2 regions of the Corallococcus sp. RDP092CA genome follow, and region 2 is predicted to be linked to the other one. Evidence: riboswitches for the same ligand, from Rfam matches in the RefSeq annotation. Region 2 holds a riboswitch; the other holds the start of a gene.
What was found. Region 2 has a riboswitch for cobalamin ahead of U8525_RS08245 (TonB-dependent receptor plug domain-containing protein). Riboswitches for the same ligand answer to the same signal wherever they lie in the genome.
Positions count from the first base shown of each region.

Region 1: it holds a riboswitch for cobalamin, as region 2 does, so the genes downstream of both, U8525_RS08775 (acyl-CoA thioesterase) here and U8525_RS08245 (TonB-dependent receptor plug domain-containing protein) in region 2, are expected to answer to the same signal.

Region 1 is NZ_JAYESI010000005.1:302,024-316,622, forward strand. It holds gene U8525_RS08755 (CoA transferase subunit A) at 1-523, opposite strand, end outside; gene U8525_RS08760 (acetyl ornithine aminotransferase family protein) at 525-1,877, opposite strand; gene U8525_RS08765 (aldehyde dehydrogenase family protein) at 1,891-3,450, opposite strand; gene U8525_RS08770 (aspartate aminotransferase family protein) at 3,447-4,793, opposite strand; cobalamin riboswitch at 5,219-5,435, opposite strand; gene U8525_RS08775 (acyl-CoA thioesterase) at 5,471-5,881, opposite strand; cobalamin riboswitch at 6,045-6,285, opposite strand; gene U8525_RS08780 (TIGR04013 family B12-binding domain/radical SAM domain-containing protein) at 6,469-7,755, shown strand; gene U8525_RS08785 (hypothetical protein) at 7,782-8,117, shown strand; gene U8525_RS08790 (hypothetical protein) at 8,199-8,444, shown strand; gene U8525_RS08795 (hypothetical protein) at 8,502-8,915, opposite strand; gene aceA (isocitrate lyase) at 9,132-10,418, opposite strand; gene aceB (malate synthase A) at 10,483-12,105, opposite strand; gene U8525_RS08810 (PspC domain-containing protein) at 12,379-12,738, shown strand; gene fumC (class II fumarate hydratase) at 12,901-14,298, shown strand; gene clpP (ATP-dependent Clp endopeptidase proteolytic subunit ClpP) at 14,425-14,599, shown strand, end outside.
Region 2 is NZ_JAYESI010000005.1:159,456-174,054, forward strand. It holds gene U8525_RS08190 (TIGR02266 family protein) at 1-1, shown strand, start outside; gene fliB (flagellin lysine-N-methylase) at 11-1,264, shown strand; partial or broken gene U8525_RS08200 (DsbA family protein) at 1,274-1,837, opposite strand; gene U8525_RS08205 (prolyl oligopeptidase family serine peptidase) at 2,021-4,051, shown strand; gene U8525_RS08210 (hypothetical protein) at 4,107-4,385, opposite strand; gene U8525_RS08215 (DUF4142 domain-containing protein) at 4,465-5,205, opposite strand; gene U8525_RS08220 (peptidase MA family metallohydrolase) at 5,541-7,313, opposite strand; gene U8525_RS08225 (DUF4175 family protein) at 7,310-10,450, opposite strand; gene U8525_RS08230 (MarR family winged helix-turn-helix transcriptional regulator) at 10,679-11,236, opposite strand; gene U8525_RS08235 (ComEA family DNA-binding protein) at 11,510-11,830, opposite strand; gene U8525_RS08240 (hypothetical protein) at 11,860-12,102, opposite strand; cobalamin riboswitch at 12,492-12,727, shown strand; gene U8525_RS08245 (TonB-dependent receptor plug domain-containing protein) at 12,776-14,599, shown strand, end outside.

The DNA.
Region 1 (14,599 bases), 140 kb from region 2:
GCGCGTTGCCCTCCGGGTCCGCGCGCTGGCAGTGGAGGATGGTGACGTCCGGGTGCAGCGCGGGCACCGTGGCCAGCTCCCGCTCCGTGTACGGGCAGCGCACCGTGCGGATGTTCGCGTTCACCCGCGCGATGTCGCCGCCGTAGTAGTTGTCGAGCGGCCAGAACGGCAGCCCCGCGGCCGCGGCCTGGAGGCGCGACAGCAGCCCGAAGTGCGAGTACTCCTCCAGCTCCAGCCGCTCCGCGCAGCCGGCCTCGCTGCGCCGCCGGAGCGCGTGCAGGCTGCCCACGCCCGGGTTGCCGGCCCAGCTGAACACCAGCCGCTTCACGCAGCCGGCCTCGATGAGCTGGTCATAGACGAGGTCCGGCGTGAGCCGGATGGCGGTGAGGTTCCGCCGGCCCTGGCGGATGAGCTCATGCCCCGCCGCGAAGCAGATGAGGTGGGTGAACCCGTCGATGACGATTGCGTCGCCATCGTGCACGGAGGCCGCGATGGCCTCCTTCATCGAGCAGCGCTTGTCCATGTCAGCTCGCCTTCAGGCCATGGCGCGCGTCCAGCTCCTGGAGGCACGCGCCCAGGATGCCCAGCATCACGTCCACCTCGTGCCGTCCCACCACCAGCGGGGGGGCGAAGCGGATGGTGGACTTGCCGCACGACAGCAGCAGCAGGCCCTTCTGGAACGCGAGCTGCTCCAGGTCCGCGACATACGCGGACGCGGGCTCGCGGGTGCCGGGCTGCACGAACTCCGCGCCCACCATCAACCCCACGCCGCGCACGTCGCCGATGACGGGGTGCCCGCGCTGGAGCGCCCGGAGTCCGGAGGCCAGGTGCTCGCCCACTTCGCGCACGCTGCCCAGCAGGCCCTCCACCACGTCCAGCGTGGCGAGCGCGGCGGCGCAGCACACCGGGTTGCCGCCGTAGGTGCTGCCGTGCGAGCCGCGCGGCCAGGTCATCACGGATTCCCGCGCGATGATGGCCCCCAGCGGCATGCCGGACGCGATGCCCTTGGCGGACAGCACGATGTCCGGCATCACCCCGAAGTGCTCCGCCGCGAACATGTGGCCCGTGCGGCCGATGCCGGACTGCACCTCGTCGAACACCAGCAGGATGCCGTGCGCGTCGCACAGCCGGCGCAGCTCCTGGAGGAAGCCCGTGGGCGGCACCACGTAGCCGCCCTCGCCCAGGATGGGCTCCACGAAGATGGCGGCCACCTCGCGGGGGTCCACGTGGTTGACGAACCAGTCCGTCTCCAGGAGGCGCACCGGGTTGCACGCGTCGCCGCACGCGCCAGGCTCGCAGCCGTTCCCGCAGCGGTACGGGTTGGCGTAGGGGATGTGCAGCACGCCCGGCAGCAGCGGGCCGAAGAAGGCGCGCTGGGCCACCTTGGAGGAGTTGAGGGAGATGGCGCCATAGGTGCGGCCGTGGAAGCCGCCCTTGAAGGCGATGATTGTCTGCCGGCGCGTGTGGTGCCGCGCCAGCTTGAGCGCGCCCTCCACCGCCTCCGTGCCGGAGTTGGTGAGGAAGACCTTCTTCGGGCCCATCTGGGGCAGGCAGCCCGCGAGCCGCTCGCACAGGCGCGAGAAGCCGTCGTAGTAGAAGTCCGTGCCGCAGATGTGGAGGAAGCGGCCCGCGGCCTCCTGGATGGCCTTCACCACGTGCGGGTGGGCGTGCCCCGTGGACGCCACGGCGATGCCCGCCATGAAGTCCAGGAAGCGGTTGCCGTCCACGTCGTACACCCAGGGGCCTTCGCCCCGCTCCACCACCAGGGGGTATTCCTTGATGTACGAGGGCGACGTGTATCGCCGGTCCACGTCGATGATGGCGCGGGCGTTGGGCCCCGGGGGGACGACCTTCACTTCGGGATAGAGCGGGTGCATGAGGGCTTCCAGGTCAACCCATCCGGGTCTGGGACTGCTCGCGCATGAACTGCGAGACGTAATAGGGACCGCAGCCGCCCTTGCCGGTGGAGCCGCTGCCCTTCCAGCCGCAGAAGGGCTGCACGCCGGGCCACGCGCCCGTCGTCGCGCCCGTGCGGCGGTTGGCGTAGAGCACGCCCGCCTCCGCGCGGGCCATGAACGCCTCCACCGTGTCCGGGGCCGCGCTGAAGATGCCGGCGGTGAGGCCGTAGGCGCTGTCGTTGGTCAGCGCAATCGCCTCGTCCAGCGAGCGGAAGGCGGCCACGCCGACGAAGGGCAGGAACAGCTCCTCGCGCATCAGCCGGTGCGCGTGGGGCAGCTCCACCACCGTGGGCGCCACGAAGTGGCCATGCGCCAGCGCCGCGTCCAGGGCCGGCCTGTCGCCGCCCGCGTGCACGGTGCCGTCGCGCCGCGCCTCCGCCACCGCCTGCTCGAAGCGCCGGACGGAGGCCGCGTTGATGACCGGGCCCATGAAGACGGACGCGAGCGCGGGGTCCCCCACCACCGTGTCGCGGGCCTTTCGGGCCAGCCGCTCGACGAAGTCCTGGCGCACGTCCTCGTGCACGTAGATGCGCGACAGCGCGCTGCACTTCTGGCCGGACATGCCGAACGCGGAGCGGTGGCAGCCCTCCACCGCCGCCTCCAGGTCCGCGTCCTGGCAGACGATGGCCGCGTTCTTGCCCCCCAGCTCCAGCAGCGCGGGCCGCACGTGCTGCTCGGTGAGGACGCGGAACAGCTCCATGCCCACCCGGGTGCTGCCGGTGAAGGCCACGCCGTCCACCGCGGGGTGGCGCACGAGCGCGGAGCCCAGGCCTTCCCCCTCGCCATGCACCACCTGGAGCACGCCGCCCGGCAGGCCCGCGTCCCGCAGCGCCTGGAAGAGGCCCTCGGCGCAGCCGGGGGCGTCCTCGCTGGGCTTGAGGATGACCGCGTTGCCGCCCAGCAGCGCGCCCGCGCTCATCCCGGCGGCCAGCGCGAGCGGGAAGTTGAACGGGGAGATGACGACGAAGACGCCGTAGGGACGCAGCACGCTGCGCGTGTCCTCGCGGGGGGACAGGCGCGCCATGGGCAGGTGGAAGCCGCGCGCGGACTCCACCTGGCCGGCGTAGTAGCGCAGCAGGTCCGCGGACTCCTCCACGTCGCCCAGCGCCTCCAGCCGGTTCTTGCCCACCTCCAGCGTCATCCCCGCGGCCAGCTCCCACCGGCGCTCGGAGATGAGGTCCGCGGCGCGGCGCAGGATGCGGACGCGCTCCTCCCACGCGGTGGCGCCCCACGCGCGCTGGGCCTCCTTGGCCGCGAGCACCACGCGCCCCACCTCGCCGGGCGCGGTGCGGTGGAAGCGGCCCACCACCTCCGACGGCCGCGAGGGATTGCGGCTGTCCAGCAGGTCGCCGCTCGCGTGCGCCTTGCCGGCGATCCACGACGGGTGCTCCGCGCCCAGGCGGGCGCGCACCGTGGCGAGCGCCGCGTCGAAGCGCGCGTGCAGCTCCGTCAGGTCCGCGTCCAACACCGAATAGGTGATGCGAAAGGTCATGACCGCTCCAGGAAACGGGTCAGGCCCCGGGCGAGCAGGTCCACCAGCTCGTCCACCTGGGGCTCGGTGATGATCAGCGGCGGGCCCACCATCAGCAGGTCGCCGTTCGTCCCGTCGGCGTGGCCGGTGTTGGGCCAGAGGACGAGCCCCCGCGAGAACAGCTCCGCGAGCAGCCCCTCCACCACCTTGCGCGTGCGCGGGAAGGGCCGCTTCGTGGCCTTGTCCTCCACCAGCTCCACGCCCGCCATCAGCCCCACGCCCTGCACGGAGCCCACGTGGGGCAGGGGCAGGAGGACCTCGCGCAGGCGGCGTTGCAGGTGGGCGCCCACGCGCGCGGCGTGCGCCACCAGGTCGTGCCGCTCGTAGTAGTCCAGCACCGCCACGCCCGCGGCCGTCATGCACGGGGCCTGGAGGTACGTCTGCGCGTGCATGAAGCCGCCGGAGCCCTGGCGCAGCTCCTCCAGGTGGTCCTCGCGCACCAGCACCGCGCTCAGCGGGGCGTAGCCGCCGCTCAGGCCCTTGCCCAGCACCAGCAGGTCCGGCGTGAGCCCCACCTGGTCGCTCGCGAAGAAGCGCCCGGTGCGCCCGCAGCCGCACATCACCTCGTCGGCGATGACCAGGATGCCGTGGCGGCGGCAGATGGCGGAGACCTGCTCGAAGTACCCGGGCGGCGGCACGGCCGCGCCCGCCGACGAGCCGATGACCGGCTCCGCGACGAACGCCGCGACGGTGTCCGGCCCCACGCGCTGGAGCGTCTCCTCCAGCAGCCGCGCGTAGTGCGCGGCGCCGTCCCGCGCGTAGTCCTCCAGGCCGCAGCGGTAGGGGTAGGGCGCGGGCGTGGTGACGACCTCCGACAGCAGGGGGCCGAAGAACGTCTGGTAGTGCGGCCGTCCGGACATGGACAGCGCGTAGAGCGTGTTGCCGTGGTAGCCGGGCACGCGGGTGATGACGCGCGTGCGCTGGGGCTGGCCCCGCTCCACGCACAGCTGCCGCGCGAACTTCACGGCCGCCTCGATGGCCTCCGACCCCGAGCCGAGGAAGGCCGCCCGCCTCAGCCCCGCGGGCGCGTGCGCGCACAGGCGCGCGGCCAGCGCCTCGGTCACCTCCGTCGTGAAGTGGGTGCCGTTGACGTACGCGACCTGAAGCAGCTGCGCATGGATGCGGTCCGCCACCTCGCGGTTGCCGTGGCCCACGCTGGCCACCAGCGCGCCCGCCGAGCCGTCCAGGTAGCGGCGGCCCTGGGCGTCGTACAGGTAGACGCCCTCGCCGTGGGTGACGACGGGGAACTCGCGCGACAGGTTGCGCAGGAGCACGTTCCCGTCGGGGTAGCGGATGGCGTTCAAAGGCAGACGGCTCCCCTGGCGGCGCGCGCGGGACGCGGCCACGGTGGATGAAAGGAATTGCGTCGCGAAACGGAGGACGTCGTCAGCGGCGCCGCACCCGGGGGCTGGCGCGCCGTGTCTGGCTCCCGTGTCCTGTCACTGCCTCGCGCCGTCTCCGCGGTGTTCCACGCATCGTCGTCCGTCCTCACGGGCGACCCGCGTCGCCCGGCCAATGGCCCGCGAAGGTGGAGGGAGGGGTGTCCAGGCGCGACGCCGCGCACCCGGGCCGCGTGAGGGCCCGAAGACACCGACCCCCACCCCCGCGGGTGGCTGGAGACAGGAGGGATGAGGAGGGAACGTGCCGGGCAAAGTCCTGTGGAAACAAGGCCTTGCGCGGACCTTCCCGCCCTCCCTCGGGGCTCCAGGTCGAACCGTCCGTGGATGTCTCCCACGACACGGATGCGGGCAGGTCTTCGGGCTCGTGAGCGCGTCCGGCACCGGGGTGCCGGAGTTCCTACTGGCCGTCACTTCCCAGCGCCCACGTGGGCGCCAGTGTCATGGACGGCGGTCGTTCTCACCTACCGCTGCGGGGCAGCCCCGGCTTCGGACCGGGTTCCCTTTTCAGCCTGGGCAAACCCAGGCACCAGCATGGCGTCGTCTATACGCCCGGCTTGTTTCAGGTGTCAAGGCAATGTCTGTCATGTCTGGTTCTCCGGCGCGAGCGGCGGCACGGCGGTGGGACGGCGCTCCGCGTCGAGCGCGACGAGGATGAAGCGTCCGCGCGTGCACAGCTGTCGTGCGCCGGACAGGAGGTCTTCGGCGAACAGCTCCACGTCCACGGTGAGGGAGGTGCGGCCGGTGGCGACGACGCGGCCCACCAGCTCCACCAGCTGGCCCTGGCGCACGGGGGTGTGGAAGTCCACGCGTTCGCTGGACGCGGTGACGACGGTGCGCCGCGCGTAGCGGCTGGCGGTGATGAACGCGGACATGTCCATCAAGCGCAGCGCCTGTCCGCCGAAGAGGGTGCCGTAGTGGTTGGTCTGATCCGGGAAGACCATGTCCACCATGCGGGTCTCCGTGGCGGACGGGGGGAGGGAAGGGGACGTCATGAGGAGGGACTCCAGGCCCGAGCGGCCGTGCGCGCCGCGTGCGGAAGGGACACCGGGACACACGGCTCCCGGGCCCGGGGCACGGGCGGTGGCGGACGCGTGGACCGCGAAGGGTTGCCGGACCTTCCCGCGAGGGCCCGGGGTACCGCCCTGGAGGAGACGATTCTCCGCAGGGGCCGGCGGCAGGTTTTCGGACTCGTGGGCGTGCTTCCGGAGCGCGCTTCCCGTTCAGGAGGCCGCGTCCGTGGCGCCTACTGGCCGTCGCTTCCCAGTCCGACTGCCGGACCAGTGCGTCTGACGGCGTTCGTTCCCACTCACCGCTGCGGGGCAGCTCCGGATTCCCACCGGATTCCCTTGCTAAACCTCGCGGACTCCCGCGAGGCACCGTCGGCGGGGCGCACGTTAGACGCGAGCGCTGCCTCCGCCAAGCATCAAGGCCGGGGCCGCAGGTTACGGATGGAAGGCGCCCGCGCTTCCGTGCGAGGAGGCTCGGCATGACTGCTCACCGAGGGTTGGGGGGCCGTGCCCGCGCGCCGGGCAGGCGTGCCCCGCCGGGCGCGGGCCCTGTGGCATCATCCCCGGCAGCCATGTCGCAGACGCCTCGCAAGGTCTCGCTCGTCCTGAGCTACCAGTACCCCGGCAAGTACGCCTTCACCGTGCTCGCCGGCGCCGTGGAGGCGGACCCCGCGCTCGCGGACGTGTCGCTGCACTTCCCTCGCAGCCGCGAGGCCCTGCTGGACACCCTGCGCGCGCGCGTGGACGCGGGCGACACCGTCGTCGCCGCGTGGTCCTTCTACTCCGCCAGCTTCGGCCCCTCCGTGGAGGAGCTCACGTGGGTGCGCGAGCGGCTGGAGGGCCGCGACGTCCTCTGCATCGCGGGCGGCGTGCACGCCACCGCGGAGACGCTCCAGACGCTCCAGGCCGGCTTCGACCTCGTCGCCGTGGGCGAGGGCGAGCACACCCTGCGCGCCATCCTCGCCCGCGTCCTCAAGGGCGAGGACCCGCGCGCCACGCACGGCACCGCGCACCTCGAGGACGGCAAGCTCGTGCAGCGCGGCCACGGCGAGGGCGTGCGCCTGGACGACTTCCCGCCGTTCGCCGTGAAGCACGTGAAGTACGGCGCCATCGAGATCACCCGCGGCTGCATCTACGCGTGCCGCTTCTGCCAGACGCCCTTCATGTCCAAGGCGCGCTTCCGGCACCGCACCATCGCCAACATCGCCCACTGGGCCCGCGAGCTGCGCCGCATGGGTCGGCGCGACCTGCGCTTCATCACCCCCACGTCCCTGTCCTACGGCACCGCCGACGAGACCGTGAACCTGGCCGCCGTGGAGGCGCTGCTCGTCGCCGTGACGGAGGCCATGGCCCCGGACGGGCGCGTCTACTACGGCACCTTCCCCTCGGAGGTGCGCCCGGAGCACGTCACGCCGGAGGCCCTGGCGCTGCTCAAGCGCTACGTGGCCAACGACAACCTCATCATCGGCGGCCAGTCCGGCTCCGAACGCATCCTCCAGGCCACCCGGCGCGGCCACGACGTGGAGACCGTGGTGCGCGCCGCCCGGCTCGCGGTGGAGGGCGGCTTCGTGCCCAACGTGGACTTCATCCTGGGCCTGCCGGGGGAAGAGCCCGCGGACGTGGACGCCACCCTGGACCTCATGCAGCGCCTGTCCGACCTGGGCGCCCGCGTGCACGGCCACACCTTCATGCCGCTGCCCGGCACGCCGTTCCGCGACGCGCCCCCCGGGCGCCTGGACGCGCGCACCCGGCAGCGGCTGGACTTCCTCGCGTCCCAGGGCCGCCTGTATGGCCACTGGAAGGCCCAGGGCGTGCTCGCGGAGGCCATCGCCTCCCGCAGACAGCCGCGCGCCCGCTAGCCGCACCCGTTACACTGCCCCGCGCGATGGCTGAACAGACGCCTTACTGGCTCCTCATCTCCGTGCTCTTCAGCTCCCAGCCCCTCACCCCGGCGCTGGCCATGACGCTGCACGAGGCCGCCTACGAGCTGTACACGCGCGGCGAGGGCTCGCGCGAGGTGGCTGGCGATCTGCTCTCCGGCCGCGTGAACAACCTGCGCAAGGACGTGTCCCTGGGCGGCATCGCCGGGCCCGCCTTCGAGGCCGAGATCGAGACCGAGCGCGGCTCCGGCGTCGTCCGCTTCGTCCTCACCCGCCAGGGCCTGGAGATGATGAAGGCCCAGCCCCCCGCCGCGCCCGCCAGGCCGAAGTACCTCAACTGAGGAAGCGTCCCCCCGGCCGCCCGGCCGCTCCCGGCGCGGCGCCCCGTCACCACCTTGAGGGCTCAAGGGAGGAATGACGGCATGGACCCCAAGGACGAATACCTCAAGAAGAGCGCCGGCATCCCGCTGGACCCCCGCAAGCAGAAGGACCCGGACGAGCACGGCGACCAGGTGCCCGCCGAGGGCCGCGCCGAGGAGCTCAACGACGTCACCGGGCAGAACGGCGGGCAGCGCACCGACGTGGATCAGCCGTGGAACGACACGCGGCACCGGCACGCCGGCATCCGCGACAAGTACAGCGACGACAGCGACAAGAAAAAGCCCTGAGGTCTCCCCCAGGGCTCACGTGAAGTCAGGGGATGCAGAACGGCCGGAGGCGCGGGGCTACTCGCGCTCCAGGTCCAGCTTCATGCCACCCATGTGCAGGATGGACTGGGACATGGACACCGCGGACATGGTGGCCAGCTCCTCCAGCGCCTGCAGCTCCTCGCTCTTGGGCTCCGCGCCCGCCTGCGACGTCGCGGCCTGCTGCTGCTGGGCCTGGTTGCCCGAGACGTTCACCGGCGTGGAGGTGGCGCCCGCGGTGTAGGTGCCCAGCAGCGAGCCGTGCGGCGCGGCCCCCAGCTGCGCCAGCGCCGACGACACCACCGAGCCGCCCGTCAGCTGCGCGCCCGCCTTCGGCTGCTGCGCGGTCGCGCCCGACAGCAGCGAGCCGAAGCGGCTGCCCGCCACGGAGGAGGTCGTGTTCGTCGTGGCAGGCTGCACCCGCGGACCGGAGAGGGACGTGATGCGGTTCATGGCGGCTCCCGTCAAAAAAAGGCCCCGGTCAACCGAGCGGCACTCCCGAAGGCGCGCCTGTGGGGCTTCAAGTTCGTTCTCCCCATTATCGCCCCGGCCTCCGGGAAGTTGCCTCTTTCGCCTCGCGAACGGCGAAGGCCGCGGAATCCCGGGGAATTTTCCCCTGGACGCCGCGGCCTCGCCCCCCTCACCGACCCTCGGGATGATCCGCCCGGCCTAGAACTGGTGGGCCTCGGTGGACTCGTGCAGGGCCAGGGTGCTGGCGCTGCCGCCGGAGATCACCTCGGCGACCTGGTCGAAGTAGCCGGTGCCCACCTCGCGCTGGTGACGCGTGGCGGTGTAGCCGTGCTTCTCCGCGCCGAACTCGGACTGCTGCATCTCGCTGTAGGCCGCCATGCCGCGGTCCTTGTACTGACGGGCCAGCTCGTACATGGAGAAGTTCAGCGCGTGGAAGCCCGCCAGGGTGACGAACTGGAACTTGTAGCCCATGGCGCCCAGCTCGCGCTGGAACTTCGCGATGGTGCTGTCGTCCAGGTTCTTCTTCCAGTTGAAGGACGGCGAGCAGTTGTACGCGAGCATCTTGTTGGGGAACTGCTTGCGGATGCCCTCGGCGAAGGCCCTGGCCTGCGCGAGGTCCGGGGTGCTGGTCTCGCACCACACCAGGTCCGCGTACGGGGCGTAGGCCAGGCCGCGCGCGATGGCGCACTCCAGGCCGCCCTTGATGCGGTAGAAGCCCTCGCCCGTGCGGCCCGCCGCCTTGTCGATGAAGGCGTGGTCGTACTCGTCCGCGTCGCTCATGAGGAGCTTGGCGCTGTCCGCGTCCGTGCGGGCGACGAGCAGCGTGGGCACGCCCATCACGTCCGCCGCCAGGCGCGCCGCCGTCAGCGTGCGCACGAAGTGGCTGGTGGGCACCAGCACCTTGCCGCCCATGTGGCCGCACTTCTTCTCGCTGGCCAGCTGGTCCTCGAAGTGCACGCCCGCGGCGCCCGCTTCGATCATGCCCTTCATCAGCTCGTAGGCGTTGAGCGGCCCGCCGAAGCCGGCCTCCGCGTCCGCGATGATGGGCGCGAACCAGTAGCGGTCCTTGCGGCCCTCCGCGTGGTCGATCTGGTCCGCGCGGCGCAGGGCGTTGTTGATCTTCTTCACCACGGAGGGGACGGAGTCCGCCGGGTAGAGGCTCTGGTCCGGGTACATCTGGCCGGCGGAGTTCGCGTCCGCGGCGACCTGCCAGCCGGACAGGTAGATGGCCTTGAGGCCCGCGCGCACCATCTGCACGGCCTGGTTGCCGGTGAGGGCGCCCAGCGCGTTGATGTAGTCCTCCGTGTGGAGCAGCTCCCAGAGGCGCCTGGCGCCCATCTCCGCCAGGGTGTGGCTCACGCGGATGGAGCCGCGCAGCTTCTCCACGTCCTTGTCGGAGTAGTTGCGCTTGATCCCCTCGAAGCGCTGCGCATGGAGCTTCGCGTGGGGGGAGGCATCGGAAGTGGTCGGCGTCGCGTCGTACATGCCAGGACTCCTCGGGCTTGCGGTGAAGGGTGGAAGAGACTTCGGTGAAGCGGGTTGGGCGGCGTCAGGACTGCGGATCGAGGGCCTCGTAGGCCGGCAGGGTGAGGAAGTCCTCGAAGGCGGGCGCGGTGGAGAGCTGCTCGAAGAGCTCGCGGGACTTCTCCATGTGCGCCTGGCCGTAGCGCTCGGTGGCGCCCTCGCGGTCCATGCGCGCCATCTCCTCCGCGAGCAGCGTGCGGAACAGCTCCGGCGTCACCTTGCGGCCGTCCTCCAGCGTGGCGCCGTGGTGGATCCACTGCCACACCTGGGCGCGCGAGATTTCGGCCGTGGCCGCGTCCTCCATCAGGTTGTAGAGGGGCACGCAGCCCAGGCCGCCCAGCCACGCGGCGGTGTACTGGATGCCCACGCGGATGTTGTGGCGCAGGCCCTCCTCCGTGCGCGTGCCGGAGGGCACCTGGAGCAGGTCCGCCTCCGTGACGCGCACGTCCTCGCGCTTGTTGGCCACCTGGTTGGGGCCCTTCATCCGCGCGTCGAAGATCTCCTTCGCCACGGGGACGAGGCCCGGGTGCGCGACCCAGGTGCCGTCGTGGCCGTTGCTCACCTCGCGCAGCTTGTCCGCGCGGACCTTGGCCAGCACCGCGTCGTTGGCGGCCGCGTCCCCCTTGATGGGGATGAAGGCGGCCATGCCGCCCATGGCGTGCGCGCCCCGTCGGTGGCAGGTCTGGATGAGCAGCTGCGAGTAGGCGTCGAGGAAGCCCTTGTCCATGGTCACCTGCCCGCGGTCGGGCAGCACCACGGACGCGTCGGACTGGAGCGTCTTGATGAAGCTGAAGATGTAGTCCCAGCGGCCGCAGTTGAGGCCGGCCGAGTGCTCGCGCAGCTCGTAGAGGATCTCATCCATCTCGAACGCGGCGGGCAGCGTCTCGATGAGGACCGTGGCCTTGATGGTGCCGCGCGGGATGTCGAGCTCGCTCTGGGCCAGGTGGAACACGTCGTTCCACAGCCGGGCCTCCAGGTGGCTCTGCATCTTGGGCAGGTAGAAGTAGGGGCCCGTGCCGCGCTTCAGCTGCTCGCGCGCGTTGTGGAAGAAGAACAGGCCGAAGTCGAAGAGCGAGCCGGAGAGGGGCTTGCCGTCGATGCGCACGTGCCGCTCCGGCAGGTGCCAGCCGCGCGGGCGCACGAAGAGGACGGCGTGCTTGTCGTTGAGCGCGTACCGCTTCCCGTTCTCCGCCGTGAAGGAGATGGTCTTCCGCACGGCGTCGCGCAGGTTCAGCTGGCCGCGCACCACGTTGTCCCAGGTGGGGCTGTTGGCGTCCTCGAAGTCCGCCATGAAGACGCTGGCGCCGGAGTTGAGCGCGTTGATGATCATCTTCCGGTCCACCGGGCCGGTGATCTCCACGCGCCGGTCCTGCAGCTCCGCGGGCACCGGAGACACGGTCCAGTCGCCCCTCCGGAGGTCCGCCGTCTCCGGGAGGAAGTGAGGGCGTTCGCCCTTGCGCCAGGCCTGCGCCACCTTCTTGCGGTTCTCCAACAGTGCTTCCCGGCGTTCACCGAAGGTGCGGGCCAGCTTCGCCACGAAGGCCATGGCCTCCTGCGTCAGCACCTCCGCGTAATCCGGGTTCCAGGGCCCCTCCACGGTCACGCCGGGGCCGAAGGCGGGGGGCTTCTGGGAGGTGCGCGCGTCCATGTCGGCTCCTGACGAGATGCGTTGTAAAAGCGGCTCAACGGGCTGAAAGATGTCTCTACCCTCATGGGATGTGAAGCCTTGGTGAATTAGAAGCTGCTTGCCTGTAAGGCTGTCAACATCACCGGGATTAAATCTGTAAATCCACTGACGCGGCAGGACATAAGCCCCCGGAATCACGGCGCCGGAGGGGGCTGCAATCGCGGGCGATGGGCTCCGTAGGTAGGGATGAGACCCCCATCGTGCCAAGCGGGGGCCTGACTGGGAGGTCACCTCATGGACGTCACGACGCGGTGCAGGGCCTGTTCGGGGGAGCTGTCCGGGGAGGCGCCGCGCTGCCCGCACTGCCGCGCGCGCACGGTGCCGCTGCACCGGGGTGAGGGGCGGGCGCTCCTGGGCGTCTGCGGGGCGCTCGCGCGCGAGCTGGGCGTGGAGGTCTCGCTGGTGCGGGTGGCGTTCGTGCTGATGCTGTTCGCGTCCGCGGGGATGGGCGCGGCGCTCTACCTGTTGCTCTGGGCGTTCATCCCGGCGAAGCCCTACGGCCGGGCCCCGCTGCAGGGGACGCTGGACTGGGTGTCCAAGGTCGCGAACACGCCGGTGGACGAGGACACGCCCCGCTGGGAGAAGCGCGTCTGAGCGTCGCTCCGGGGTGGCCGCCGGCCTTCAGAGGCCGCTGGGGCCGGTGAGGGGCGGCGGAGCGTTGGAGATCTGGCATCCGCCCTTCACTCAGGCCTGCCGTGGCGACGCGGCGGTGTTAATCGCGCCGGGACATCGTCCCTGGCCTGGAGACACCCCACCGTGAGCACGAAGAACGTTCGCATCGAGAAGGACACCTTTGGCCCCATCGAAGTCCCCGCCGACCGGCTCTGGGGCGCGCAGACGCAGCGCAGCCGCCAGAACTTCGCCATCTCCTCGGAGCGCATGCCCCTGGCGCTCGTCCACGCCCTGGTGCTGGTGAAGAAGGCCGCCGCGCGGGTGAACCAGGAGAACGGCTCCCTCTCCCAGGAGAAGGCCCAGGCCATCGTGAAGGCCGCGGATGAGGTCCTCGCCGGCCAGCACGACGAGGAGTTCCCGCTGCTGGTGTGGCAGACGGGCAGCGGCACCCAGACGAACATGAACTGCAACGAGGTGCTGGCCAACCGCGCCTCGGAGCTCCTGGGCGGCGAGCGCGGCGAGGGCCGCAAGGTCCACGCCAACGACGACGTCAACAAGGGCCAGAGCTCCAACGACGTGTTCCCCACCGCGATGAACGTGGCCGCCGTGGAGGCCGTGGTGAAGCACGTGCTGCCGGAGCTTCAAGCCCTGCGCGACGTGCTCGCCCAGAAGTCCCAGGCCTTCCAGGCCATCGTGAAGATCGGCCGCACGCACCTGCAGGACGCGACGCCGCTCACCCTGGGCCAGGAGTTCAGCGGCTACGTGGCGCAGCTGGACCGCGCGAAGGGCCACATCGAGGCGGCGCTGCCGCACATGCTGGAGCTGGCCCTGGGCGGCACCGCCGTGGGCACGGGCCTCAACGCGCCCCCGGGCTACGCCGAGCGCGTGGCGGCCGAGATCGCGACGCTCACCGGCCACCCCTTCGTCACCGCGCCCAACAAGTTCGAGGCGCTGGCCGCCAACGACGCGCTGGTGCAGGGCCACGGCGCGCTCAAGGGCCTGGCGGCGGTGCTGTTCAAGGTGGCCAATGACATCCGGTGGCTGTCGTCCGGGCCGCGCTCGGGCATTGGCGAGATCAACATCCCGGAGAACGAGCCGGGCAGCTCCATCATGCCGGGCAAGGTGAACCCCACCCAGAGCGAGGCGCTCACCATGCTGTCCGCCCAGGTGATGGGCAACGACGTGGCCATCTCCCTGGGTGGCGCGTCCGGCAACTTCGAGCTCAACGTCTTCAAGCCGCTCATCATCCAGAACTTCCTGCAGAGCTGCCGCCTGCTCGCGGACGGCATGCGCAGCTTCCGGTTGAACTGCGCGGTGGGCATCGAGCCCAACCTCCCGCGCCTCCAGGAGAACCTCCAGCGCAGCCTGATGCTCGTCACCGCGCTCAACCCGCACATCGGCTACGACAACGCGGCGAAGATCGCCAAGACGGCCCACAAGCAGGGCAAGACGCTGAAGGAGGTGGCGGTGGAGCTGGGGCTCGTCACCGCCGAGCAGTTCGACCAGTGGGTGCGCCCGGAGAAGATGACCGGGAACCTGTAGGCCCGCCTCCGACCCAGGGGGGCCGCGCGGAGCGGCCCCCTCCGCCCCGCGCAAGCGTGGGACAGCGCACGCTCCAGCAAGAAGGGGGGAGCGCGCGGAAGGGGGGACGATTAGGGTACGGGGGCCATGAACGTCCCCTTCGTCATTGAGACCACGCACCGCGGCGAGCGGGCGTACGACCTCTACAGCCGTCTGCTCAAGGACCGCATCATCCTCCTGGGCACGCCCATCAACGACGATGTGGCCAACCTCATCGTCGCCCAGCTGCTGTTCCTGGAGTCCGAGGACCCGGACAAGGGCA
Region 2 (14,599 bases):
GACTGGCCCCATGACCGCCTCCGCCCCCCGCTACATGGCGCGCTTCCGCTGCATCGCGGAAGCGTGCGAGGACACCTGCTGCGCGGGGCTCACCGTGCCCATCAGCGAGTCGCGCTGGAGCCTGCTGCGCCAGAAGGTCGCGGGCACGCCGGACGAGGCGCGCGTCGCGGCGCTCATCCAGCCGAACCCGGACGGAGCCACGGGCCAGCAGGCCGGCCTCCTGGGCAAGCGCGCGGACGGACACTGCGCCTTCCTGGATGAAGCGAAGCTGTGCTCGCTCCAGCGCCGGTACGGTGAAGCGGTGCTGCCGGATGGCTGCTCCGTCTTTCCCCGGGTCCTCACGCGCTGGGGCGCGCAGGTGGAGATGGCCGGGTCGCTCGCGTGTCCGGAGACGGCGCGACTGTGCCTGCTGGCGGAGGACGCGCTGGTGCGCGAGCCCGTGCCCGAGGAGCAGGCCCTGCGCCCCCAGGTCGCCCGGCAGGTGGCGTCGGGGGACGACGCGTGGACGGCCCACGCGGACGCCGTGCGCGAGGCGATGCTGCGGCTCCTGAACCGGCGCGAGGTCCCGCTCGCCGCGCGCCTGTTCGCGCTGGGCCGCATGGCGCTGGACCTGGGGGACTTCTACTTCCCGGGGACGGCGTCCTTCGGTCCTGAAGCCCCGGAGCGGCTCGCGCGCATCCTCGCTGGGTACGACTCCGCGGAGACCCTGGCGACGCTGCGCGCGCAGCTCGACGCGCTGGAGCTGCCCGGAGGCCCGTGGGCCGGCATCTGCGCCGCCGTGCTCCGCTCACGCGAGGCCGCTGTCGGCAGCCCGCGCTTCCTCGCCCTCATGGGCGACGTGCGCGCGTCCTACGGTGGCGCGGAGACGGGGCCTGACGAAGCATGGCGGCTCCACGCCGCCCGGCGCTCCGCCCTGGAGTCCCTGCACGGCGAGCGCGTGCACCAGTACTTCCTGCACCACGCGCTCAACCACGTCCTGCGCCACCCGTTCACCGAGGCCGAGAGCCTCCTGGACGCCGTGTTCCTGCTCGTGCTGCGCGCCTCGGTGGTGCGCTGGGTGCTGCTCGGGCACCCCGCCGTGGTGGCGCTGCTGGACGCGCCCGGCACGCCCGTGGCCGCGCTGGACGCCGCCGCCGTGGAGGCGTTCCAGGTCGTCGCCAAGCACGTGGAGCAGGCGCCCACGTTCCTGGACTTCGCCCGGGGGCTGGCCGGCGAGGGCCCGGAGACCTTCGCGCGGCTGCTCATCCTGGTGAAGGGCCTGTAGCGCCCGCGCTCAGCCCTGCGATCTCGGCTTCGCGCCCAGCTGCTGCATGGCCCGCTGGAAGGACGGGTACTCGTGCGCGCCCTGGATGGCCAGCCGGTCGCCCAGGATGAAGGTGGGCACCGCGCGGATGCCCATCTCCTGGGCCTCGCGCACGGACGCCTCCACGAGCTGCCGGTAGCGGCCTTCCTCCACCGCGCGCTGGAGCGCGTCCGGATCCAACCCGGCCTCCACGCCCGCGGCCCGCAGCGTGTCCCACTGCCAGAGGTCCTGACCTTCACTCCAGTAGCGCCGCAGGATGGCCGCCTGGAAGGGCTCCAGCCTGCCCTGGGCGCGCGCGTACTCCGCCGCCTCGTGCGCGCGGCGCGTGGACGGGATGAGGTCCCGCTGCACCAGCGTCAGCCCGGCCCTGGCGGCGCGGAGCTTCAGCGGGTTGTTGGGGTCCTTCATCCCCTGGCGCACGTACTCGGGCAGCGGCAGCCCTTCCGGAGGCGTCTCCGGGCGCAGGAAGTAGGGGTGCCACTCCACCTGGACGTCGTATTCCTTCTTCAGCTTCTCGACCTCACCGAGGCCGACGTAACACCAGGGTCAAACGAAGTCGGACCAGACGTGGACGACGATGGGTGCGCTCATGGGCGGAATCTCTAGCACCGCGCGTCAGGGCCTTCCACCCATTCCACTGGGGCCCGCATCCATCGGTGGACAGCCCGTCCTCCCGAGGGCACGGTCCGGGTTCCATCTCTCCGGAGGAACCTCCCCGTGCCCCTGTCGCTCCTCGCGGCCCTGGCGCTCGGCGCAAGCCCCGCGTCCGCGCCCCATCCGTTCAATCAACAGGACCTGGTCACGCTGCGCCGGCTCAGCAGCCCGCGCGTCTCGCCCGACGGACGGCAGGTGGCCTACGTCCTGCGCTCCACCGACCTGGAGATGAACCGCGGCCGCACCGACCTGTGGCTCGTCAACCTGGACGGCTCCGCGCCGCGCCAGCTCACCTCCCACCCGGACAGCGACAGCGACCCCGTCTGGGCGCCGGACGGCAAGAGCCTCTTCTTCCTGTCGTCGCGCGGCGGCTCCTCGCAGGTGTGGCGCCTGCCCGTGGACGGCGGCGAGCCGCTCCCCGTCACGAAGCTGCCCCTGGACGTGAACAGCTTCGCGCTGTCGCGCGACGGCCAGCGGCTGGCGGTGGCGCTGGACGTGCGCCCGGCCTGCGCGGACCTCGCGTGCAACACCCTGCGCGCCGCGGAGGCCTCCAAGAAGAAGACCACCGGCCGCGCGTATGATCAGCTCTTCGCGCGGCACTGGGACACCTGGCGGGACGGCACGCGCTCGCACCTGTTCGTCGTCCCCGTGGCCGGCGGCACGGCCGTGGACGTGATGAAGGGCATGGACGCGGACGCGCCCAGCAAGCCCTTTGGCGGCGCGGAGGAGTTCACCTTCACGCCGGACGGCAAGGGCCTCGTCTTCGCCGCGCGCGACGTGGGCACCACCGAGCCGTGGTCCACCGACCTGGACCTGTTCCTCGCGCCCATCGACGGCAAGACGAAGCCGCGCAAGCTCACGGAGAAGAACCGCGCCACGGACACGAGCCCCGTGTTCAGCCCGGACGGCAAGACGCTCGCGTACGTGGCCATGTCCCGCCCCGGCTACGAGTCCGACCGCTTCCGCGTCATCCTGCGCACGTGGCCGGGCGGCCAGGAGCGCGTGCTGACCCAGGACTGGGACCGCTCCGCCGGCTCGCTCGCGTGGAGCCACGACGGCGCCACGCTCTACACCACCGCCAACGACGTGGGGCAGAACGCGGTGTTCGCGCTGGACGTGGCCTCCGGCAAGGCGCGCCGCCTCACGCAGGGCGGCAGCGCGGACGCCCCCCAGCCCGCGGCGGACGGCCAGGTCGTCTACGCGCTGGATGACCTGGACTCGCCGTCGGACCTGTACGCGATGAAGGCGGACGGCACCGGCGCCCGCCAGCTCACCCAGGTGAACCAGGAGGCGCTCGCGGGCCTGAAGTTCGGCGCCTTCGAGCAGTTCAGCTTCCCGGGCTGGAACAACGAGACGGTGCACGGCTACGTGGTGAAGCCCGTGGACTTCGACCCGAAGCGCCAGTACCCGCTGGCCTTCCTCATCCACGGCGGGCCGCAGGGCAGCTTCGGCAACCACTTCCACTACCGGTGGAACCCGCAGGTGTACGCGGGCCGCGGCTACGTGGCGGTGATGATCGACTTCCACGGCTCCACCGGCTACGGCCAGGCCTTCACGGACTCCATCGCGGGGGACTGGGGCGGCAAGCCGCTGGAGGACCTGAAGAAGGGCCTCGGTGCCGCGCTCCAGAAGTACCCCTTCATCCACAAGACGAAGCGGTGCGCGCTGGGCGGCAGCTACGGCGGGTACATGATCAACTGGATCGCCGGCAGCTGGGCGGACGGCTTCCAGTGCCTGGTGAACCACGACGGCATCTTCGACGAGCGCGCCGCCTACTACGACACCGAGGAGCTGTGGTTCCCCGAGTGGGAGCACAAGGCGCTGCCGTGGGAGAAGCCGGAGGCGTATGAGCAGTTCAACCCGGTGAACCAGGTGGCGAAGTGGAAGACGCCCATGCTCGTCATCCACGGCGGCAGGGACTACCGCGTGGTGGACACGCAGGGCATCTCCACCTTCACCGCGCTCCAGCGCCGGGGCATCCCGTCCCGCTTCCTGTACTTCCCGGACGAGAACCACTGGGTGCTCAAGCCGCAGAACAGCATCCAGTGGCACGACGAGGTGCTGGGCTGGCTGGACCGCTGGACGCGCAAGTAGCGCCTCCGCGAGGAGGGACCCCTGGGGCGCAAGGCCCCAGGGGCGCCCGCACCCCTCAGGGGATGCCGAAGCAGTCGTCGATGCAGTTGGCGAGGACCTCCGAGCACGTCCGGTCGGAGAGGCACTGCGAGCACTCCGCGGTGCGCGCGCGGCGGGCGTCCTGCTCGCTCTCCTTCTCGTCCTCCCAGGCGCCGATCTTCTCGGCGCACTTGCCGGTATCCAGGTCCGCGTCGAAGCACTCCTTGCGGTAGTCGCAGATGGCGTCGGCGTCGTTGGAGCAGCCGGTGAGGAGCAGCACGGAGACGCAGGAGGCCAGGGCAATCAGTCGTGACATGGCCCGGCACTATGCACGCGGAAGGCGCCTCCCGTGAATCCACTTCAGGGGAGGCGCTCCGTGCTTCATCACGGCTGGATTACTTCGTCTTCGTCGCACCGCTGGGGGTGCCCGAGGCGCCGCTCATGGAGCTGCCCGTCGTCGCGCCCGTGGCGCCGTGGTCCATGGTGCTGCCCTGCATGCCGGCGCCGCCCACGCCCATGGCCTCGTCCAGCTTGCCGAGGGTCTGGTAGGCCATGTCGCGGTGCCTGGGCAGCTCCTGGGTGAGGTTCGTGAGCAGCGTGGCCAGCTCGCCCGTGGCGTTCATGCCGTGCTGGGCGGCCATCACCTCGCCAATGGCGGCGTCATGCGCGGCCACCTGGCCGGCCATATAGGCCGAGTCGAACGGCGCGCCCTTCAGCGCCTGGAGCTTCTCCATGTCCGCCTTGTCCGCGGCCATGGCCTTCTTCTCCAGGGTGTTGGCGGGCGTGGGCGTCTCCGCCAGCTTCATGTTCTGCGACTTCGCATAGGCCATGACCTTCTGGTCGGTGGTCGTGTGCGCGTCGATCATCGCCTGCGCGTAGCTCTTCACGTCCGGGTTCTGCGAGTTCTGCTGCGCGAGCTTCGCCTGCTTGATCTCCGTCTGGTTGATGTGGTGCACGCGCTCCAGGAAGGCCTTCGGGTCCGCAGGGGCCTCGAAGCCCTTGAACTCCAGCGTGCCCTTCGCGGCGGGGGTCGTCTTGCCGGGCGCGGGGTTGGGGGACGTGACGTTCTGGGCCAGCGAGACGCCGCCGGTGAGGAGGACCGCGGCGAGGGTGACTCCGTGCAGGGTGCGCTTCATGGGGTGCAGCTCCTTTTCAAGGCCTCGGGAGTGAGGCGGGACAAGGCCGGTGGACCGGACACGCTCCCGGATCCGCGCGGCGCACGTTGGAGCAGGGCGCGACAGCGGACCCAGTGGGTGGGGAGGAGGACGTGTGCCACTTCACGTTGCACCTCCGCGCCGGTGCGCCAGTGGACACCGCCACTGCCCCCCGGGCGCGGACGCGGACGTTCAGCACCGCACGACTGTCTGGGAGCGCCATCCCGTCCTCCTCGTGCCCGGAAAGCCAGGCATCCCCCGAAGGCGGGAAGGGAGCGGAGGCGGAGCCCCGGCTGGCTGGCCGCCGGGGAGGAGGGCTACTTCGCGGGGCGCGGCGCCGGCTTCGGCGCCGGGGCGGGCTTCGGGGCGTCGGGCGTGCCGGCCGGGACGTTCTTCGTCTCCGACAGCTCGTCCTCCGCGCGCAGGAAGGCCTGGGCGGCGCGGTCCACGTCGTCGGGCTTGAGGCCCGTGAGGTTGGCGGCGGCCACGCGCGTGCGCGACGCGAGCGCCGTCTCCCCCAGCGCGCCGTGGATGCGCGTGAGGGCCACGTGGATCTCAGGGTCGAACGGGTCCGAGGCCAGCGCCTCCAGGTACGCCGTCTTCGCCTTCGGGTAGTCCTTGCGGAACAGCAGGATGCGGCCCAGGTGCACGTTGGTGGAGGGCGAGCCCGGGTGCATGCGCAGCGAGCCGCGCAGCACGGCCTCCGCTTCATCCAGCCGGCGCAGCTCCAGGAGCGCGAGCGCGAACTTGTTGGAGACGGACTCGTACTTGTCGCCCACCAGCTTGTGCGCCCGCGCGTACTCCTCCGCGGCGGCCTTCACGCGGTTGCGCTCGCGCAGCACCTCGCCCAGGTGCGCGAACTTGCGCGCGGGGACCTCGGTCACCTCGGCGAAGCCGCCGAAGGAGATCTCACGCCCCTTCTTCTCGCTGTCCTTCTTCTCCCCCTTGGCGTCCTCCTTGAGCACCACGCGGTCGTCGCGCGGCACCAGCTCCTGCGGGAAGGGCTGCTTCTTCACGTAGGCCAGCCACGTCTTCTCGAAGAGGGGGAAGGGCATGCCCGTCGCCGCCTCCACCGCCTTCTTGTCCGGCTGGCCCGCCTTCAGCTCCTGCAACAGGGTGCGCAGGCCCGCGGTGCCCTTGGTGCCGTGGATGTAGTCGATGGCGTAGAACACCTCCGCGAACGCGGTGGCCGCGTCCTCCGCCGTGGGCAGCATGGCGATGGAGGGGTGCATCTTCTCGAAGGGGATGAGCTTGTCCTCCTTCACGCGCTTGCCCAGCAGCGCCTGCGTGGAGGGCGTCATGGCGAGCCCGCCCTTGCCGCGCCAGCGCGACTCCAGGAACTTGGCCAGGCCCTCGTGCAGCCAGATGGGCACGGTGTTGTGGGACAGCTGGCTGACCACCAGGTGCACGTACTCGTGCGCCAGCGTGTCCTGCCAGTCGTAGCCCTGCGCCACGGCCTTGGGGCTCGTGACCATCAGCTTGTTGAACTTGCAGATGGCGATGGTGCCGGTGGTGCGGATCTGCTTCTCCGTCAGCGTGCTGACGCGGGACAGCTCGCGCGCGTTGTTCACCACCTCCACGCGCACCTTGCCCGGCGGCGTCCAGCCCAGGTCCTCCGCGAGCGCGCGGTGGATGGCCTCCAGCGTCTCCAGCGCGTAGGGCACCAGGATCTCCTCCTTGCCCTTGGGGTAGAAGAAGATGAAGTGCTCGCTCTCCGCGCGCTGGTGGTCCTTGACGATGGCGCGCGTGTCCTTGGCCAGCCGCAGGTAGCTGCCCGGCTTGTCCTCGATGTTGGCGCCTTCCAGCAGCGTCACCGCGTCGTCGTACTGGCCGTCCTCGAAGGCCACGCGCCCCTGGAAGTACTTGAGGGGCTCCAGCTCGGACGGCACGCGCTTCTCGACCTCGGCCAGCTCGCGGCGGGCGGCGCCCACGTCCCAGTCGTCCAGCGACTGCTCCACCTTGCCCAGCCGCTGCTTCACCTCTTCCTTGAGGGCCGCGTCGGGCGGCTGCGCGAGGGCCGCGGGGGCGGCGAGCAGCAGGGCGCACAGGGCGCCCAGGCAGGGAATGGTCGCGTGCGTGCGGCGGCTCACTTCACCAGCTCCTCGTAGTAGCGCTTCACCTGCTCGCGGTACTTCTCCGGCGCGCCCTGCTTCATCGCGTCCAGCAGGTCCTTGCGGAACTCGCGAGGCGCCTGGAACGCGTCCTCGTCCGGCAGCTCCACCTTGTCCTGCGGGTCGCGGCCGTTGCCCTCCTGGCGGCGGCCGGAGCCCATGGGCATGGGCAGCCCGCGGCCGCCCTTGCGGCCCTGCTGGCTCTGCTGCATCTGCTGCTGGAAGCGCTTGAGGCCCTCCATGGCGGCCTGCTGCTCACCGTAGCCGCGGCCGGGGTCGCGGCCCTGCATGCGCTGGGCGGCCTCGCCCATGCGCTGGCCAATCTCCTCCATCTGCTGGCCGGCCTCCTCCCCGAACAGGGGCGCCGTCTGCTCCATGTCCTCCATCTGCTGGCGCAGGCCCTGCGCGCGCTGCTCCAGCTGCTGCTGGCGCTGGCCCAGCTGCTGGAGCTGCTGCTTCTCCTGCTGCGACAGCTGCGAGCCCGGCGGCGGGAAGAGGTTCTGGAGCTGCTGGCTCACGTCCGACACGTCGCGCGCGTCCTTCTTGAGCTGCTCCGCGAGCTTCGCGGACTGCTGGCGCACCTCCGGCGGGTTGCCGAACATCTCGTCCAGCTGGCGCTGCTGCTCGCCCATGCTGGACAGCTGGCGCGCGGCGTCCTCCGCGCGGGCGGCGGACTCGGCGGCGAGGTCGAAGTCGTCCACCTTGAGCGCGTTCTCCACGTTGCGCAGCTCGGACTGGGCCTCCTCCAGCGGGCGGGCCGCGCGGCTGTTGAGCCGGCCCGGGTCGAGCTTCTGGTAGTGCTCCTGCACCTGCTGCACCTTGCGCGCGAGCTCGTCCTTGAGGGCCTGGCCCTTCTCCTTGAGCCGGTCGCGGTTCTGGCTGCGGGCCTGGTCGCGCAGGGCGCGCGTCTGCTCCGCGACCTTCTGCTGCTCGTCCAGGGTGCCCTTCAGGTCGTCCATGAACTTGCCGAACTTCTCCGCCAGCTCCGGGTACTGCTCCGCGCCGAAGTCCTCCTGGGACTTGTCCATGGAGTCGAGCATCTCGTCCATCTGCATGCCCAGCTCCTGGAGCTTCGCGAGGGCCTCGTCCGCCTTGCCCTCCTGCATCAGGCGCTCGACCTCGTCCATGGCGCCCTGCATGTCCTCCTGCTGCATCATCTCCGACAGCGCCTCCGCGTTGAGGTGCTCGTCGCGGATGCCCTTGCGCAGCTCGGCCATGCGCTGCATCAGCTCCTGGATGCGCGACTTGAGCTGTTGGATCTGCTGCATCACCTGCTCGCGCGCGGCCTCGTCCGGGTTGGCCTTGAACTGCTCGATGAGGCGCGACAGGTCGCGGCGGTCGTTGGCCAGCTGCTTCGTCAGCTCCTGGAGCGCCTCCAGCTTCTGCCGGTCCAGCAGCGACTCCAGGTAGAGGATGTCGCGCTCCAGGCCCTCGATTTCGTCCTCCACCACGGCGGTGAGCCGGGTGCCGGTGCCCCAGTCCTCGCCGCGCGCGCGCTGGGTGCGCAGGTAGAGGCGGCGGAAGTCGGAGGTGGTGCCCACGCTGCGCTTGAGGTCCCCGCCGATGTTCAGGAGCGCGGAGATGATCTCCTTGGGCACGTCCTTCTCGCGCGACAGCTCGCTGCCCTGCGCGCGGAAGTCGTCCGCGAGCTGCTGGCCGCTCGAGTCCACGGACTTCGCGCTCTCCACCGCCTGCGCGTCCTTCTGCTTTGCTCGGTCGGGGCCCTCCAGGCGGTCCGCCAGGTGGTCCACGAGCCGGCCCCACAGCGCCTCCGCCTTCTCCAGGGCGGCGCGGCGGTGCTCGGCGGCGCTGTAGACGCGCAGGGTCTGCGTGCGGCTGACGCCCTTCTTGGGGCCCTCCACCGCGTCGTTGTCCTTCGCCTCCACGTAGTAGGTGATGCGGTCGCCGGGGGCGGGCTTGAGCGGGCCCAGGTCCCAGCGGAAGGTGCCCCGGCTGCGGCGGCTGTCCTCGCGCGGCAGGGGCACGCGCGCCTCCTGCTTCGCGCCGGGCATGCGGTACACCAGCGCCAGGCCGGACAGGCCGTAGTCGTCGGTGGCCTCGTACTTGAGCGTCACGGTCTGGCCGGGGTCGACCTCGATCTCCGTGGACGGCGTGAGCAGCGTCACCTGGGGCGCCTTGTCTGCCTCCACGGTGAGGGGGAGGTCCGGGCCCACCGCGAGCGGCTTCGCGCGCGCGCCGTAGAAGACGAAGTGGTAGTGGCCGCCCTGCTTCGCCACGAAGCTGCCCTGGAGCTCGCGGCCGCTGGTGACGGTGAGGGGCAGCGTCTGTCCGTTGACGACGACCTCCGCGCGCTCGATGGGGCGGTCCGAGCGCGTCTTCAGCGCGACCTCGGTGCCGGCGGGCGCGCTGACCTCGCCGTTGGTGCCGGGCACGGTGCGCGGCGCGAGGCCCGTGTACGCGGGGTAGCGGTAGGTGAGCTCGATGTCGCCGGTGATGGGCTCCGCCTGCGCGGCGGTCTCCGGGCGCGAGGCCTGCTCGCGCAGGTGCTTCCAGCCCGCGGCCCACCGGCCGCCCACGAAGAACAGCAGCACCGCGAGCAGCAGCACGGCGCAGCCGGACGCCAGGGCCACGCGGCGCAGGGGCTGGCGGTCCACCACGAGCCGGGGGTCCACCGTGCGGGCCCGCTCGTCCATCTGTTGGAGGAACGCGTCCGCGAGCTGGGGGGACCAGCCGGCCTCCTCGCGGCGCTCGCGGGCCAGCTCCACCGCCGCGAGCACGTCCAGCGACAGCTCCGGGCGGCGCTGGCCCACGAGCCGGGCGGTGCGCGCGTCGTCGCCCACCTGCCGGTGCGCGAGCACGACGCCGAAGACGTACGCCACCGCCGCGCCCACCGGCACGGCGAGCCACAGCAGCGCCTGGGCCAGCCCCGGCGCCGCCCGGCCCAGGAGGCCGGTGGCGAACAGGAGCACGAGGGCCGCGACGGCGCCCAGCAGGACGCCCTGGGCCCACAGCTGGCGCCGCTGGCGGGTGCGCACCTGGGCGAGCAGGTCCACCACGCCGCGGGAGCGCGCTTCGCGCCGGGCCTGGGGCGGCGGAGCCGGAGGCGGCGGGGGCGGCGGCTCGGGGGTGGGGCTCTGCGGTGTCTCGAGGTTCACGCTGGCTTGTCCGCTCGTCGGTCGCGAGCCAACCCCGGAGGGGGCGGGCTATTTCCCAATTGTGGCCCACTCCCGCCGTCTTCGCGCGTGCAACGCCGGGGCGGGCGACAGGAAATGGCGCCCCTGTGTCCGCCGCGCGAAGGAGGGGCGGACGGCAGGGTTCTGGGGACAACGCGGAGGGGGCACCGGTGCCCTCCCCGTCCGGCCGGGAGGGCAGGGGGCGGGCGCTCAGCCCTCGGCGGAAGGCTTGGTCTGGGAGGCCGCCGGGGCGTCCTCCATGCTCGCCGAGAGGCCGCCCAGCTCCTCGGCGAGGGTCTTGAGCACTTCCTGGGTGAAGAGGATGCGGTCGCGGGGCAGGCGGGCGAGCACGCGCTGCACGGAGGCCTCGACGGTGCCCTCGGAGGGGATGTCCAGCACGCGGCCGGAGTCGGTGAGCGCGAAGAGGGCCTTGCGGCCGTCGAGCGGATCCGACTTGCGCTCCAGCAGCCCGCGCTTCTCCAGGCGCTTGAGCACGCCGGTGAGCGTGCTGGGGTGCACGTGGAGGATGTTGGCGAGCGTGCCGGCGGTGATGCCCGGGAAGCGTCCGACCAGCCGGATGACCAGCCTCTGCGGGCCGGTGAGCCCCAGCGTGGACTCCATCCGCTTGGACGTGGACTGCAGGCCGTGATCCACGGCCCACAGGAGGCGCATGAACTCCAGCACCTCACCCAACTGTTGATGCTGCGGGCCCCGGGACTTGCTGCCTTCCGAGCCTGGAATCGACTCCGGGGCGTGTGTGTCCTTCATGGGCGCATCCTCCCTCACCGCCGGCCTCCCTGTCTTTCTGATGTGGTCCAAAGATGGGCGTGTCCTAGCGCGTCGGCTTGGGGGTTCCAGCAAAATCCGGAAGGGATGCTCGCGGCCGGACGGGGCTGCCCGGCCGGGGGCCTTGGGGGGTGGCATGACGCGAGCGGGTGGCCGGGTGTGTCATCCCAGCCAGAGAGGGCCGCCGTCCCCGGACATGCCGGGACCCGGGAATGGCGGCCCCCGTGAGCCTGAATCAACCAAAGGTTGTATTTGTCATGGGTTCGTGGCGGGTCCCTCCCTTCCCGGCGGCGGGGGGGCGGGGACCTGCTCGACCTTGAGCGTCGTGGGGCCGGTGAGGGCCAGGTGGGCCCTCAGCTTGAGGAACTTCTTCTTTCCGAAGCCCTTGACCCGGACCAGCTCCTCGATGCGCCCGAAGGGCCGCTTCTTGCGGTGCTCGAGGATGCGCTGCGCCGCCTTCTCACCCACGCCCGGCAGCAGGTCCAGCTCCGCCGCCGTGGCCTCATTCAGGTTGACCACCCCCACGTATTGCATGCGCGGGCTGGCGGCGTCCGCGCGCCCCGGCCCCATCAGCATGCAGCCCAACACCCATCCCCAGGCCCACTTCACGAGTGGCCCCCCACGCCCGCCTCCAGCGAGGGCTCGCCCCCGAAGCGGCTGCTGGCCGCGGAGTCGCGCTTCTCCGCCGCCTCGCGCACGTGCAGCTTCCCGTCCAGGGGCAGCACGTCCAGCAGCACGTTGAGCGAGCCGTCCTTGTTGACGAACGCGCTGCCCGCGCGCACCCAGATGCTCCCGCCCTTGCCCTCGCGGATGGAGAACACCGCCAACCGCTTCCCCGCCATCAGCATCGACACGCTTCCCCCTTCAGACTCCCGGGCCACCACGGCCCGGGCACCTCGCTGGCTCGACCGCCTGAGGTCGCGTCCGGGCTTGAGCAGCCCGCGTGCCAGCGGCGTGTTCCTCTGAGGTCATGTCAGCGCACCCGTGCGGCGGTGTGCGCGGCGTCCACGCCCGGGGATGGGCGCGGATGCTCCAGCGCGGGTCTTGCGCGGTGAGAGTCGGGAGATTGTCTCCGCAGTGCGGAGACAATTGGATGCATACCAGGGGCAGCGGGTAGAGCGCTGCCTGTTGGCTCAGTTTGCCACTGTGGTTCCCGGCGCTGAGATTGTCACAGCACTGCTGCGACAAGTGGGGGGACCCCACGGACCGCGCCTTGACGGGCTGGGGGTGACCTCCTAGAAGGACCGGGCCCTTGGGTGCCCATGCCGGGCCTTCAAGAGGGAAGCCGGTGCGAGTCCGGCGCGGTCCCGCCACTGTGAACGGGTTGCCCTGAGGTCCAGGGCCGGAAGCCTCGGCTGTCACCACTTTCGCTCCGGCGAGGGGAAGGTGGAGGGTTCCTTCCAGAAGGGCGCAGCGTGCGCCCACGTCTGGAGCCCGTGAGCCAGGAGACCTGCCCGGGGGTGCGGCAGCGGTCCTGCCGTGAGGCCTTCTCTCTTCGACGGAGAGAGCGGAAGGCGGAGCATGTGGCGCTCGCTTCTCGCCCGGGCCTTCATGGGCCTGGTGCTCAGCTTCCAGGCGCAGGCCCAGGCCGGGCAGGAAACGCCTGCGCCCGAGGCCGAGGCCAGCGAGACGCCCCTCCCTGAGTTCGTCCTCCCCACCGTCGAGGTCATCGGCAAGGACGTCTCCGAGGCCCCCGTCGACGCCGCCCGCCGCCGCGATCCCACCGGCGCCATCACCGTCATCGATGCCCGCGAACGCGCGGGCGAGGCTCGCGACACCGCGGAGCTGCTCGGCGGCTCCGCGAGCCTCGTCGTGCAGGACTCCGGCGGCTACGGTCAGAGCAAGAGCCTCGTGGTGCGCGGCGCGTCTTCCAACGGCGTGCTCGTGTTCCTGGACGGCATTCCGCTCAACGGCGCGGGCGGCGTCGCGGACCTGTCGCTCATCCCCGTCGCGCTGCTGGAGCGCATGGAGATCCTCCGCGGCGCGGCCGGGGCCCGCTACGGCGCGGGCGGCCTGGGCGGCGCGGTCAACCTCGTCACCCGCGCGCCTTCGTCGCGGCTGCTCTCCAGCGGCGAGGTCACCTACGGCAGCTTCGAGACCGTGATGGCCCACGTCGCCGCGTCGGGCGCGCTGCTCGACGGTCAGGCGCTGGTGCTGCTGCACGGCGGCCGCTCCCAGGGGGACTTCAGCTACCGCGTGGATGAGCTGCCCGCGCTCGACGACAACCCGCTCACGCAGGAGGTGCGCACGCGCAATGACGCTCGCGGCGGCGGCGCGCTCCTGAAGTACCGGCACGGGCTGGACGGCGGCGGACGCGTGGACGTGCTGGCGGAGGTGTCGCTGGAGGACCGCGCGCTCGCGGGCACCGTGCAGAACCCCACCGTGTCCCGCCGCCAGGACCAGACGCGCCTGTCGTTGGGCGCTCGCTGGGCACGGCCCTTCGGGGACACGGGCGAGGGCAGCGCTCGCGGCTTCTTCCGCCGCGACTGGCTGGACGTCACCGGCGGCACCACCGGCGTGGACTCCGGCGCGCAGCGCTACACCGTGGGCGGCGTGGAGGTGGAGGGGCGCGCGGTGTGGGGACCCCACGCGCTCGCCGTCACGCTCGCCGGGTCGTCGGAGTCCGTCACGCAGGCCGTGGGCGCGCAGGCCGCGTCCTGGTGGCGCGCGAGCGTCATGGCCATGGACGAGCTGTCCCTGTTCTCCGAGCGCCTGAAGCTCGTGCCCTCGCTGCGCGTGGAGCGCGTGGGGCGCTTCTCGCTCCTGTCGCCCAAGCTGGGCGCGAGCGTGGACCTGGGCCACGGCTTCGGCGTGCGCGCCAACGCGGGCCAGTCCCACCGCGCGCCGTCGTTCCTGGAGCTCTACATCCGCCAGGGCCTGCTGCTGCCCAACCCGGAGCTCAAGCCCGAGCGCGCCCTGTCCGTGGACGCCGCGGCCTTGTGGCGCGATGACGCCTGGAGCGTCACCGCGGGCGGCTTCGCGGCGGTGTACGAGAACCTCATCGCCTACGAGCTGTACCCGCCCATGCTCGCCAAGCCCTACAACTTCGCCGCCGCGCGAGTGTGGGGCGCGGAGGTGGAGCTGGAGGCCCGACCGCGCGCGTGGCTCACCGCCACCAGCAGCTACGCGTGGACCCGCACGCAGAACCGCTACGGTGACCCGCGCTACTTCGGCAAGGAGCTGCCGTATCGCCCTCGCCACAAGTGGGTGGGGCGGCTGCGCGTGGGGCCGGGCTGGCTCAACGGCCGCGCGGAGGTGCTCGTCCAGTCCGCGCAGCTGATCAACCGCGTGGGCGAGGCGCGGCTGTCACTGCCCTCGCGCACCTGGGTGAGCGTGGGCGCCTCC